Regions from separate parts of the Rahnella aceris genome, predicted to be linked through region 1. Evidence: predicted binding sites of a transcription regulator. Region 1 holds the regulator's gene; each other region holds the start of a gene.
What was found. The regulator PurR, encoded in region 1, represses purine synthesis genes. The targets are predictions, from matches to a motif close to CANGCAAACGTTTGCNTG.
Positions count from the first base shown of each region.

Region 2: a site for PurR is predicted at 1,565-1,582, ahead of GW591_RS15110 (NCS2 family permease). Genes of this name have one in related genera too.
Region 3: a site for PurR is predicted at 1,673-1,690, ahead of rbsD (D-ribose pyranase). Genes of this name have one in related genera too.
Region 4: a site for PurR is predicted at 1,907-1,924, ahead of galS (HTH-type transcriptional regulator GalS). Genes of this name have one in related genera too.

Region 1 is NZ_JAADJV010000001.1:1,892,398-1,895,594, reverse strand. It holds gene punR (DNA-binding transcriptional activator PunR) at 1-745, shown strand, start outside; gene purR (HTH-type transcriptional repressor PurR) at 782-1,807, opposite strand; gene cydH (cytochrome bd-I oxidase subunit CydH) at 2,061-2,231, shown strand; gene GW591_RS08545 (C40 family peptidase) at 2,397-3,197, opposite strand, start outside.
Region 2 is NZ_JAADJV010000002.1:599,384-602,580, forward strand. It holds gene GW591_RS15110 (NCS2 family permease) at 82-1,449, opposite strand; gene GW591_RS15115 (glutathione S-transferase family protein) at 1,859-2,527, opposite strand; gene GW591_RS15120 (putative bifunctional diguanylate cyclase/phosphodiesterase) at 2,796-3,197, shown strand, end outside.
Region 3 is NZ_JAADJV010000004.1:439,000-442,196, forward strand. It holds gene kup (low affinity potassium transporter Kup) at 1-1,487, shown strand, start outside; gene rbsD (D-ribose pyranase) at 1,703-2,122, shown strand; gene rbsA (ribose ABC transporter ATP-binding protein RbsA) at 2,130-3,197, shown strand, end outside.
Region 4 is NZ_JAADJV010000001.1:584,161-587,357, reverse strand. It holds gene mglB (galactose/glucose ABC transporter substrate-binding protein MglB) at 1-461, opposite strand, end outside; gene galS (HTH-type transcriptional regulator GalS) at 712-1,743, opposite strand; gene yeiB (DUF418 domain-containing protein YeiB) at 2,014-3,168, opposite strand.

The DNA of each region.
Region 1 (3,197 bases):
TGACGTGGTACTGACGCCTGCGGGAAAGGTTTTTGTCGATGAAGCGCGGATTCTGACAAAAAAAATGATAGCCACGCGCCGGCAGTGTCAGCAGGTGGCGAACGGCTGGCGCGGCGAATTACGTGTGGCGGTTGACCGGATTGTAAAACCCGCACGGACACGGCGTCTGGTGCTCGATTTCTACCGCCATTTTGCGGACACCGAACTCATTATTCACTCAGAAGTGTTTAATGGTGTCTGGGATGCGCTGGTTGACGGGCGGGCAGACGTGGCGATCGGTGCTACACGCGCGATACCGGTTGGCGGGGGCTTCAGTTTTCGTGACATGGGATTTATGGACTGGCATTGCGTCGTCAGCCCGCAACATCCGCTGGCTCAGTTATCCGGCGCGCTGAATGATGATGAGTTGCGGCCTTATCCTGCACTCTGTCTGGAAGACACCTCCCGGACATTGCCTAAGCGGGATACATGGACGCTTGATAACCAGCGGCGGCTGGTCGTGCCAGACTGGACCTGTGCGCTGGAATGCCTGACCGAAGGCTTATGCGTGGGTATGATGCCGGTTCATCGCGTCACGCCGTGGATAGAACAGAAAAAGTTGCAGGTGCTGACGCTGGAAAATACGTTTCCCGACAGCCCGTGTTGCCTGACGTGGGATCAAAGCAATCCGTCACCCTCGCTGGCCTGGTTGCTGGAATATATGGGCGATACAGAAACCATGAATCAGGAATGGCTGCGTGATTAGAAAAAAACGCCTGCATCTGCAGGCGTTCGATATCTGTTAACGGCGGTAATCGCGGTACGGACCATCGGCTACGGAACGGCGTTCGACCAGTTTCGGATGCACCTCAATGGTCTGAGACTCTTCACGCTTACTGACAATTCTGTCCAGCAACATGGTAAAGGCCATTTCACCCAGACGTTCTTTCGGCTGATGCACGGTTGTCAGCGCGGGGGAGAAGTAACGGGCGTTACGCACATTGTCGTAACCGATCACGGAAATATCCTGAGGAACGCGCAGGCCCAGTTCGTCTGCGGCACAGATTGCGCCCATTGCCATCACATCGCCACCACAGAATACGGCAGTCGGGCGGTGCTTCTGCATCAGAATTTTATGCATCGCCTGATAGCCCGATTCCGGCTCGAAATCGCCCTGAACCACCCATTCGTCACGCAGCGGAATATTGGCTTCAGTCAGTGCTTTCACAAAACCCTGGAAGCGGCCACCGCCGGTATTACGTGCCAGTTGGCCCGGGATCACCCCAATATCACGATGACCGCGTTCAATCAGATAACGCCCGGCCATGTAACCCCCTTCGAAAGCATTATCAATAATGCTGTCGGTGAAGTTCTTACGCGCTTCGCCCCAGTCCATGACCACCATTGGGATCGAACGGTGCTCCTCGAGCATATTGAGCAACTCATCAGGATATTCCGCGCACATCACCAGCAAGCCATCGACGCGTTTTTGCGCCAGCATTTGCAGGTAGGCTTGTTGTTTTTCCAGATTATTATGCGAGTTACACAAAATCAGCGTATAGCCTTTGGAGAAGCAGCTGTTTTCTACGGCTTCAATCACTTCGGCAAAATAGGGCGCTTCGCTGGAGGTGGCAAGCAGACCGATCGTTTTGGTGTTATTGACCTTCAGACTGCGGGCTACAGCACTCGGCGAGTAATGTAACTCTTTGATTGCAAGGAGAACCGCTTCTTTGGTTTCTTCGGCGACGAAACGTGTTTTATTGATGACGTGCGACACGGTTGTAGTGGAAACGCCAGCGCGCTTTGCGACATCTTTAATCGTTGCCATGTAAACAATGACTCCTGAACTCACGTGTTTCAGCACGTTAGCATTATGTTAATCGTTTGCTTGCGTGGATCTCACTGCTGGCTTCTAAAAGGGCAGTGAAATCGTTGGGTGGATTCTTCAGAATGAGGCGTGAAATGCTCTCGGGTGAAATCAACCGGCACACAGGCGTGTTAACCGACAATTTTCTCTTATAATGCAGGAAAGTGGAAGTAAAATTCTCAGGGATACATTGTCATTCAGCACAAGATTTTAAATGTTAATTATGCGAAAATGCGTTGGCACACAATTAGTGTGGCTTAAAAAATGCCACAATTTGATCCGAAAGGGGGGTTTGATGGACAGCAACCTGAAATTATCGTTGATCACCACGGTATGCGCTTTGCTTATGATTATCGCTTTCAGTTTCACTGCGGTGATGAACTGATTCAGTAAGTGATCCGCCATAAAAAAGGGCGATTCCTGTTACAGGAATCGCCCTTTTCAATTTTACGCAGTGGCCGTTACCGCCGATACTCTTCCCTGCAGAAACTCTTCGTTAAATGCTATTCAATGGCTGATTAGCGAAACTTCAGACTTAACGAATTGTTTATTATCGGATCGTTTTCGGCGTCATTACCCGGCGTGCACCCACATAATGATCTTGCCAGTAATCGTCGCCGAGAGAGGTGATTTTAATGTCTTCGCCCGTTCTTGGAGACTGAATAAACTTGCCGTTCCCCACGTAAACACCAACATGGTCTGCTGCGCCGCGGTTATTGATTCTGAAGAACACCAGATCACCGCTTTCAAGTTCGCCGCGTTTAACCGGAGCCGCATCGCGCAGGTGATACATTTCATTCGCTGTGCGTGGCATTTTAATACGGATCAAATCTTTGTAGGCGTAATAGACTAAGCCGCTGCAATCAAAACCGGTATTCGGCGAGGTTCCGCCCCAGCGATACGGTTTTCCTACCTGATGCATCAGTTTGGTCATCGCCGTTTGCTGGGCATGCTGATAGCGTTTTTTATGCGTTGCACTTAGCGTAATCGGTTTGCTGTCTTCTTCGGGCTTTTTACCTTTACGGTGCCGGCCATACGCTTCTTTTTTACTGACCCTTTCCGTGCTGTTTTTCGCGAGTGAACGGGTTTTGGCGTGTTTCACTGTTTTGCTTTCGGCCCGCGTGGTCTTCAGTGTCTTTTCTTTTTTACTTTCGGCCCGGGTCGTTTTGACACTTTTCTCCGTCGTGGTCTTTCGTTTAGCCAGTTCGGTACTTTTAACTTTCTTCTTCGAATTCTTGTCCTGAATTTTTTGTTCTGTCACTGGCGCGATTTTAGTTTTTTTACTGGTTTTCGCGGCCACCGTTTTTCGCTTTCGCCGTTCTTCAGGTGCAGCCTGATTAACATGGCTTTT
Region 2 (3,197 bases), on a different contig from region 1:
GCCAAAGCACACTTCAACCTACTGATTCGTCATTAATACCCCACCCCAACCCTCCCCTTCGCAGGGGAGGGAGCAAACAGATCAAATCGCCCATCCGCCCGCATAAAACACCACTAACGCTACGGCGATAATCACCGTGCCGATGTTCAGTTTTCGCCATTCGCCGGAGAAGATGCGTCCAATCACCAGTGCGCTGAAACCGAGCATAATACCGGTGACGATGTTACAGGTCAGAACGATAAATACTGCGCACAGTAACCCTGACATCGCATCCACGAAATCATTGAAATCCAGTTTGGTGACATTGCTGAGCATCAGCAAACCCACGTACATCAGCGCGGGTGCGGTGGCGTAAGCCGGTACCAGATAAGACAGCGGAGAGAGGAACAGCATCAGCAGGAACAGCACACCGACGACGGTAGCCGTCAGACCGGTTTTGCCGCCCGCCGCCGTACCGGCTGCCGATTCGATATAAACCGCTGCCGGAGATGCGCCAACCAGGGAGGCAAAAATACTGCTCACGGAGTCAGCCGTCAGGGCTTTACCGCCGCTGATGATCTGGCCGTTTTCATCCAGTAAGTTTGCCTGTCCGGCGACAGCGCGGATGGTGCCGGTGGCATCAAACACCGCTGTCATCACCAGTGCCAGCACGCTGGGCAATACCGCAGCTTTCAGTGCACCCAGAATATCGAGATCGAAAATCACCGATTTACCGTCAGCCCCCGCCAGAGAAGGCATGGCGAATAAACCCTGATATTTCACTGTTGGATCGAAGATCAGGCCGATAATGGAAATCGCGATAATCACCAGCAAGATGCCGCCCGGAACGCGCAGTTTCTCCAGGCCAAAAATCACCGCCAGACCAAGCAACGTCATCACGACCGGGAATGAGGTAAATGCGCCGAGTGCCACCGGTAAGCCGTCCAGCGGGTTTTTCACCACCAGACCGACGCCATTGGCGGCGATCAGTAACAGGAACAGGCCGATACCAATACCGGTACCGTGCGCAACGCCGGTTGGCAGATTGCGCAAAATCCACGAACGGATGCCGGTCACCGAGATAATAGTGAACAACACACCCATCAGAAATACCGCGCCGAGCGCCACCGGTACGCTGATGTGCTGGCCGAGAACCAGACTAAACGCGGTAAAAGCAGTCAGAGAAATGGCGCAACCAATCGCCAGCGGCAAATTCGCCCACAGCCCCATCAGCAGGGAGCCGAAACCGGCGACCAGACAGGTCGCGACAAACACTGCGGTTGGCGAGAAGCCCGCTTTGCCGAGCATCGAGGGCACGACAATCACCGAATAGACCATCGCCAGAAAGGTGGTTAAGCCAGCGATAACTTCCTGGCGGACGTTACTGCCACGCGCACTGATTTTGAAAAAAGCATCAAGCGGGCCTTTTGGCGCAACTGCGCGGCCAGCTTGAGGTTGTTGACTCGACATGGAAAATCCTCTGAATGTCTTTACTGATTAGCCGGCGTGGTCATTATGAAACCGTTTCTGCACGTTCACTTCCTTATTTGTCGCCTGAAATCGCCGAAAACGGCGTCAGAACGGCAAGGCAAACGTTTAACTCGCATCGCGTGTGGCAGGACAAAAAATTACGCAAACGATTATCCTGCCTTTAACCGCCGTACATCAACCGTGAATGACAACAATTTACCGTTGTCTGGTCAATAAAAACGCGGTTGTGGTGGAAATTTATCCGGTGGCAGAAAAAGAGACAAACAAGGAGGGGAAAGAAGGGAAATAAATAACAGGGTATTTATTGTGGTTTATCTTTTATAAGACGTTTATTACGTAAAACTCCGCCCGCAATGAACGCCTGAAAATATAAAAAATGGATAAGAAATTAACGCAAAATATTAAACGAACCGCCGTTTTCCAGCACTTTCTGATATGCCGGACGCGCTGTGACATTCGATAACCAGGCCTTCAGCAGAGGATATTTTCCCAGTCCGGCGCGGGCATTGATCGCCTCTATCGGGAAACTCATCTGAATATCTGCCGCGCTGAACTGTTGACCGGCGAAATAAGGATGTGTACTCAGATGCTGTTCCAGATAATCCATATGCGTATAAATCTGCTTATCCAGATAATTCTTCTGCACGCCCTGTCCTATGGCGCCGGCAATCGGACGGATGAGCCACGGCATCGGCGGTTTACCCAGACGGCTAAAAATCAGCTTCATCACCAGCAAAGGCATCAGAGAACCTTCAGCGTAGTGCATCCAGTAACGATACTGCTGATGCTCAGCAAACGCCGTGGGTTTCAGCGTGCCCGCCTCATCGTACACTTCCTGCAGGTATTCAATGATGGCGCCAGATTCCGCAAGGATCAGTCCGTTGTCTTCCAGCACCGGTGACTTGCCCAGAGGATGGACTTTTTTCAGCGATGGCGGCGCCAGCATGGTTCCTTTATCCCGCTGATAACATTTGATTTCGTAAGGGACGCCCAATTCTTCGAGCATCCATAAGATTCGCTGTGAACGGGAATTATCCAAATGATGCACAGTTAGCATAAAAGTCTTCTGTCCTTTTTCAATTAATTATTTGTTAACTATAGACAACACTTTCAAAGCGCGTATCAGATTCGCTTTATTAACCCTGACTTTCTTCAGGGTTAATTTATCAAAAATCTTTTTATTTGATTAAAATCACTTACGGATTAATCTTAATTATGCCAAAAAAATTATCGCAACTTCGTTCGCCTTTAATAAGGCTTAATGCCATTATCGCCGGATAACAAATTAACCCGTCGCTTTCGACTCTCTGTTGGTGGAGCCTCACATGTTTTCCAGTAATTACAACAATGTGCTTGTGATGTTTTCGTTCATTGTTGCAATGCTTGCCTCTTATACCGCGCTTGATATGGCAGGCCGGGTTGCCACCACAGAGGGAAAGGCTTCCCGACTTTGGTTAACAGGTGGCGCCATTGCAATGGGTATCGGCATCTGGTCGATGCATTTTATCGGCATGCTGGCCTTTAATGCTTCGATGCCAATGGGTTACGACCCTTTAATTACCCTGCTTTCTATGCTGATTGCCATCATTTCCTCAGCTTTTGCGCTGTGGCTGGTATGCCTTGAGGAGTTACCCACCGGGCGGTTACTTGCCGGTGCCTTGCTGATGGGCGGCGGTATTGCCGCGATGCATTACACGGGTATGGCGGCGATGCAGATGATGCCGCCC
Region 3 (3,197 bases), on a different contig from region 1:
CGATGGAAGGTTTGGAAATCGCAGCACCTTCACTCGATCCTTATATCGTCCCCTTATCTATTACTGTCCTGACGCTGCTTTTCATTATTCAGAAACACGGCACCGGCATCGTGGGCAAACTGTTTGCGCCGGTGATGTTGTTGTGGTTCCTGACGCTGGCTGTTCTCGGCGTGAACAGCATCATGCAGAACCCTGAAGTACTTCGCGCCATGAACCCGATGTGGGCGGTTAACTTCTTTATCGAGCATAAGTCGTTTTCCTTCCTGGCACTTGGCGCGGTCGTTCTGTCGATTACCGGTGTGGAAGCGCTGTATGCGGATATGGGCCACTTCGGGAAATTCCCGATCCGTCTGGCCTGGTTCACCGTGGTGCTGCCTTCTCTGGTGCTGAACTACTTCGGTCAGGGCGCATTGCTGCTGAAAGACCCGGAGTCGATTAAAAACCCGTTCTTTCTGCTGGCGCCTGACTGGGCATTGATCCCGTTACTGGTTCTGGCAACACTCGCGACCATTATTGCCTCTCAGGCGGTGATTTCCGGCGTGTTTTCCCTGACGCGTCAGGCTGTGCGTTTAGGCTATCTACCGCCAATGCGCATCATCCACACTTCAGAAATGGAAGCAGGCCAGATTTACATCCCGGCCATTAACTGGTTGCTGTACTTTGCGGTGGTTATCGTTATCGCCAGCTTCGAGCATTCGAGCAATCTGGCAGCGGCATACGGTATCGCAGTGACCGGTACGATGGTGCTGACCAGTATTCTTTCCTGTACGGTGGCACTCAAAAACTGGCACTGGAAACCTTTCCTGGTCGGGCTTTTGCTGATCGGTCTGCTGTTTATGGATATCCCGCTGTTCGCGGCGAACGCTACTAAACTGTTCTCCGGCGGTTGGTTGCCGCTGACGCTGGGTTTGGGCATGTTTATCGTTATGACGACCTGGAAAAGCGAGCGCTTCCGCCTTATGCGCCGCATGAACGAGCATGGGAATTCCCTGGAAGCGATGATCGCCTCTCTGGAGAAATCCCCGCCGGTGCGTGTTCCGGGTACGGCTGTGTATATGTCGCGCGCCATCAACGTCATTCCGTTTGCGTTGCTGCACAATCTCAAACACAACAAAGTGTTGCATGAGCGTGTGGTACTGCTGACGTTACGCACCGAAGATGCGCCTTATGTACATAACGTCCGGCGCGTCACCATCGAACAGCTTTCGCCGACGTTCTGGCGTGTGGTCGCCAGCTACGGATTTAAAGAAACGCCGAACGTGGAGGAAGTGTTCCACCGTTGCGGTCTGGAAGGATTGCCGTGCCGGATGATGGAAACGTCATTCTTTATGTCGCACGAATCACTGATCCTGACCAAGCGCCCCTGGTATCTCTACTTCCGTGGCAAACTCTTTATGGCGCTCAGCCGCAACGCCTTACGCGCGCCAGATCAGTTTGAAATTCCGCCGAACCGCGTAATCGAACTCGGTACGCAGGTAGAAATCTGATCCTCATTTCTACTGCTCGCAGGGCACCTTCGGGTGCCCTGTTTTATTTTCGCGTTCTCCTTTCTGAAACGACTAACTCAAATTTCCCTGCGGTTTCTTAATTATTCAGCGAAACGTTTCGACGCTGATCACAATTCCATCATAACTCCGTTGCGATGGCCGGGGATCTTTATAAACTCATCGGTGAGCGAAACGTTTCGCTGTAGGAGTTCACAATGAAGAAGTCACCGCTGTTAAATGCCGAAATCTCACATGTTATTGCCCGGTTAGGTCACACCGATCAGCTGGTTATTGGCGATGCCGGACTTCCTGTGCCAGCAGCTTGCCAACGCATCGATCTGGCCCTGACCCAGGGAGTTCCCACCTTTTTACAAGTCTTAGAGGTAGTGACACATGAGATGCAGGTTGAGCGGGCTATCCTCGCCGAGGAAATCCTCACTAAAAATCCTCAACTCCATGAAGCGTTGCTCGCCCAATTGACACAACTCGAACAACACCAGGGAAACACCATTGCTTTGGATTACGTCAGTCATGAGTCATTCAAAGCACAAAGCGAAAAAAGTCGGGCTGTGATCCGCAGCGGGGAATGTTCGCCTTATGCGAACGTTATTCTGTGTGCTGGCGTAACCTTCTGAGGCCTTTATGCAACCTTTGCTGCAACTGACAGGCATTGATAAAGCCTTTCCCGGCGTAAAAGCACTTTCCGGCGCGGCGCTCAGCGTTTATCCGGGACGTGTAATGGCGCTGGTGGGAGAAAACGGCGCGGGCAAGTCCACCATGATGAAAGTGCTGACCGGCATCTATCAGAAAGATGCCGGCTCAGTGCATTTTCTTGGCAAGGAAGCGGTTTTCAGTGGCCCTAAAGCCTCTCAGGAAGCCGGGATTGGTATCATTCATCAGGAATTGAACCTGATCCCCCAACTGACGATTGCTGAAAATATCTTCCTGGGCCGTGAGTTTGTGAACGGTTTTGGCCGCATCAACTGGAAAAAGATGTATGCCGAGGCCGATAAACTGCTGGCGCGCCTGAATCTGCGTTACAAAAGTGACCGGCTGGTAGGCGATTTATCCATCGGCGACCAGCAGATGGTCGAAATTGCCAAAGTGCTGAGCTTTGAATCCAAAGTCATCATTATGGATGAACCGACGGATGCCCTGACCGATACCGAAACCGCTTCTTTATTTAACGTGATCCGGGAACTGAAAGCCGCCGGTTGCGGTGTGGTGTATATCTCCCATCGCATGAAAGAAATTTTCGAAATCTGCGACGACGTGACGGTGTTCCGTGACGGGCAGTTCATCGCAGAGCGGCCGGTCAGTTCGCTTGAAGAAGACACGCTGATTGAAATGATGGTGGGCCGTCGCCTCGAAGAGCAATACCCGCGCATTAATCATGAACGCGGTGCGCTGCGTTTGCAGGTACGCGATGTCAGCGGGCCGGGCGTGGATAACGTCAGCTTTGATCTGTACAGCGGCGAAATTCTGGGGATTTCCGGTCTGATGGGCGCAGGCCGTACCGAACTGATGAAAATTCTCTACGGAGCCTTACCGCGTAAAAGTGGTTATGTGGCGCTTGATGGTCGCGAAGTGGTGACACACTCACCGCAGGACGGGCTGGCAAACGGCATTGTTTATATCTCTGAAGACCGCAAGCGCGATGGCTTAGTTCTGGGCATGTCAGTGAAAGAAAACATGTCGCTGACGGCGCTG
Region 4 (3,197 bases), 1.3 Mb from region 1:
GGGTTAGCTTTCCAGTGTTTAGCAATCAGCTCACCCTGGATCACGCCGGATTCTTTAGAATCAGTCCCGACATAATAGGCTTTGTCGTAGCTGTCTAAATCTTTACGGGAAGGTTCTTTGTTATAGAAAACGACAGGAATGCCAGCACCGCGGGCTTTTTCAATGATGACCGGGGCAGCAGCCGGGTCAACCAGGTTAATGGCCAACGCTTTAACACCCTTCGCCAGCATAACGTCAACCTGGTCGTTCTGGGTAGACTGGCTGTTTTGCGAGTCATTCATCAGCAGTTGCACATCTGGAGTGGCTTTCGCATCTTTCTCAATGGCTTTACGAACTTCGGACATGAAGTTGTCGTCATATTTGTAGATGGTGACACCGATTTTAGTATCAGCAGCATGTGCGGCAAAACCAAACATCATGCTTGCAGCCAGAGTCGCCAGGGTGAAGACCTTCTTATTCATTTGTATCTCCGGTTATGTAGGGTGTTACAGAATTTGGCACCGGAAATCCCTGCGGGAGCAGTACAGCTCCACGTCACGATTGTGGGTGCCTGCCATCCTTGACTTATAACGTCCTGACTCGCTGTGAAACAAGTCCGGTAAACCGGACCCAAATTGAATCATATTGAAAACGAATGAATCATAATGCGCCCGATGTTAATAAACTGTGAAAGTTCTCACAGATTGAAAACGGTTACATCGCGTTATTTGATCAATAAGTGACGGGTGCCACATTTTGCCAGGGAGCTACCGAGTGGCGTCTGACCAGCGTAGGCATGAAGCAATGCGAAATGCCCGCAGCTAACTGTTCTGCCGCACCTTTTAAAGCCAGTTCAGTGGCAAGCGTCGCCATGGAAACGATCGGATAACGCACAGTGGTCATTTTCGGGCTGGTATAGCGGGCAATCGGAATGTCATCAAAACCGATCAGCGAAAAGTCATCGGGAATGTTAATTCCGTTTTCTTTCAACACGGCCATCGCCCCCGCAGCCATCGAATCGTTGTAGGCGAACACCGCGCTGAGGTGCAGATTACGCCCGAGCAGTTCCACCATCGCCGCTTCCCCGCCCTGCAGATCCGGCGAACTTTGCGCCCGCCATGCAGCAGGTGGCGCATCTCCGCTCTGATGTGCCTGCGTCATTGCCTGCGAATAGCCCTGGTAGCGCTGCAAATCGTCTTCGATACCATGACTTGAACCGATGTAACCAATGCGCTGGTGCCCCTGGGACAGCAACAGGCGGGTTGCCATTTCCGCGCCACTGACGTTGTTAAGCCAGACACAGCGGTGCTCGTAGCCCGGAATGACACGGTTAATCAGCACCATGCCCGACACCTGATCCATAAATCGCGAAAGCTCGTCATCCCCCAGCGCCTTGGAATGCACAATGAGTGCGTTACAGCGCTGACGAATCAGAACTTCAATGGCGTACCTTTCTTTTTCAGCAATATGATAGCTGTTGCCTATCAGGACGTATTTCTGATGCTGCTGCGCGACGGTATCAACGGCTTTCACCAGCGCGCCAAAGAACGGGTCTGAAACATCCATCACCACCACGCCGATGGTATCGCTGCTTTGCGTCGCCAGTGCCTGCGCATTGGCATTGGGCCGGTATCCCAGCGTGGCGACGGCCTGTAACACCTGCTCGCGCGCTTCTTTGCTGGCAATAGACGGATTGTTCAGAACACGTGACACGGTGGCGACAGAAACCCCCGCCAGCCGGGCGACATCACGAATTGTGACCATGCGTCGCTCCGTGATCAGTCAGGGAATGGTACGGAGGAATACGGAAATTTTTGACCCAGGAGGTAAAGAAACCAGACAAAGAGAAGCGAGGTGAAGTGCGCATGGCGTTTCCTTTTTTAGTGTAGTGGTCATCGGAGAGGCACGACCGCTATCCTAAACATTTTGCGAAAACGCCTGCGTGAATCTCGTCACAGGAAAGAAAACGTTTACATACAAATATGCAACCTTCATCCCAAATCCATCATTTAGGATGATATATCAACGTCAGGTTCAGGCAGCTTTTAGTTCTTCACCCGCTGCTTTCGCCGTCAGTTGACGCCAGAGCCACTCCACCGGCCCCTGGCGGAAATGACGCAGCCACAGCAATGTCACCAGCACATTGCACACCCAGACCAGCGGCACCAGTGCGACCAGCTGCAGGCGGTCAAAGTGCTGATAGAAGCCGAAAACATTGAAGAAGGTGATGCAGATGAGCGTCTGTAACAGGTAATTGGTCAGTGCCATGCGGCCAGTCTGCGAAATCCAGTGCGTTATGCGCCAGCGGGAAATCAGCGGCCAGAAGCCGTAGCACAGCGCCAGATAGCTCACCGCCTGCATCAGCGAGCCAATTTCACGCGGCACCTGCAACAGAAAACCGCTCCAGCGGTAGTCCCAGCCGGTACGGTATTGCAGATAAATCGCCGGGATCTGAATCAGCAATGAAAGCGGTAACAGTACGGCTGCGACCTTGCGGTAATGCGAGACGCGAAACGCACCTTTGAGCCATCCGCTGCGCATCAGGCCGGAGCCAATCAGCATGGCGCCCGCCAGTTCCCAGCCGTATTGCGCGCCAATCGCCAGCAAACTGGATGACAGTAAATCGAGCCGGTTGCGGATAGCTTCCCAACCCCCTTTCAGCCGCCAGTATTGTTCATACTGAATTTCCGCCGGTCCCGGAAGCCAGAAACTACCGGGCTTCGGCGAGGTAATAAATCCCAGCATCGCCAGCACGGCCACACCGATCAGATACAAAATGATGCCCGTTGAAATCAGCGACTGACTGCTGCGCCCTTCCCGCACCATCCTCCAGCACACCAGACCAATCAGCCCGTATGACAGCAAAATATCACCGTCCCACATCAGGGTGGCATGAAGAAAACCGCACAGTAATAAAATCGACAGCCGGGCCTGGATCCAGTGTTTGCCGCGCGGCAGCAATAAAAACAGACCGCCGCCAAACAGCATGGCGAACATCATCAGGAATTTGCCTTGCGCCAGCGCGTCGAGCACCGCCCAGGTCCAGGTATCAGAAGCTGAAGGCGTTCCGGCAAATGCCGGATTCAGGTAAGCGGCTTTCGGTAAACCGAAGGCGCTGATATTGAGCAGAAGAATGCCAAAAATGGCGAGACCACGGGCAAAGTCGAGCGTGGCAATACGTGAGCGCACCCTGACATTCCTTTTGAAGATTATTGAGA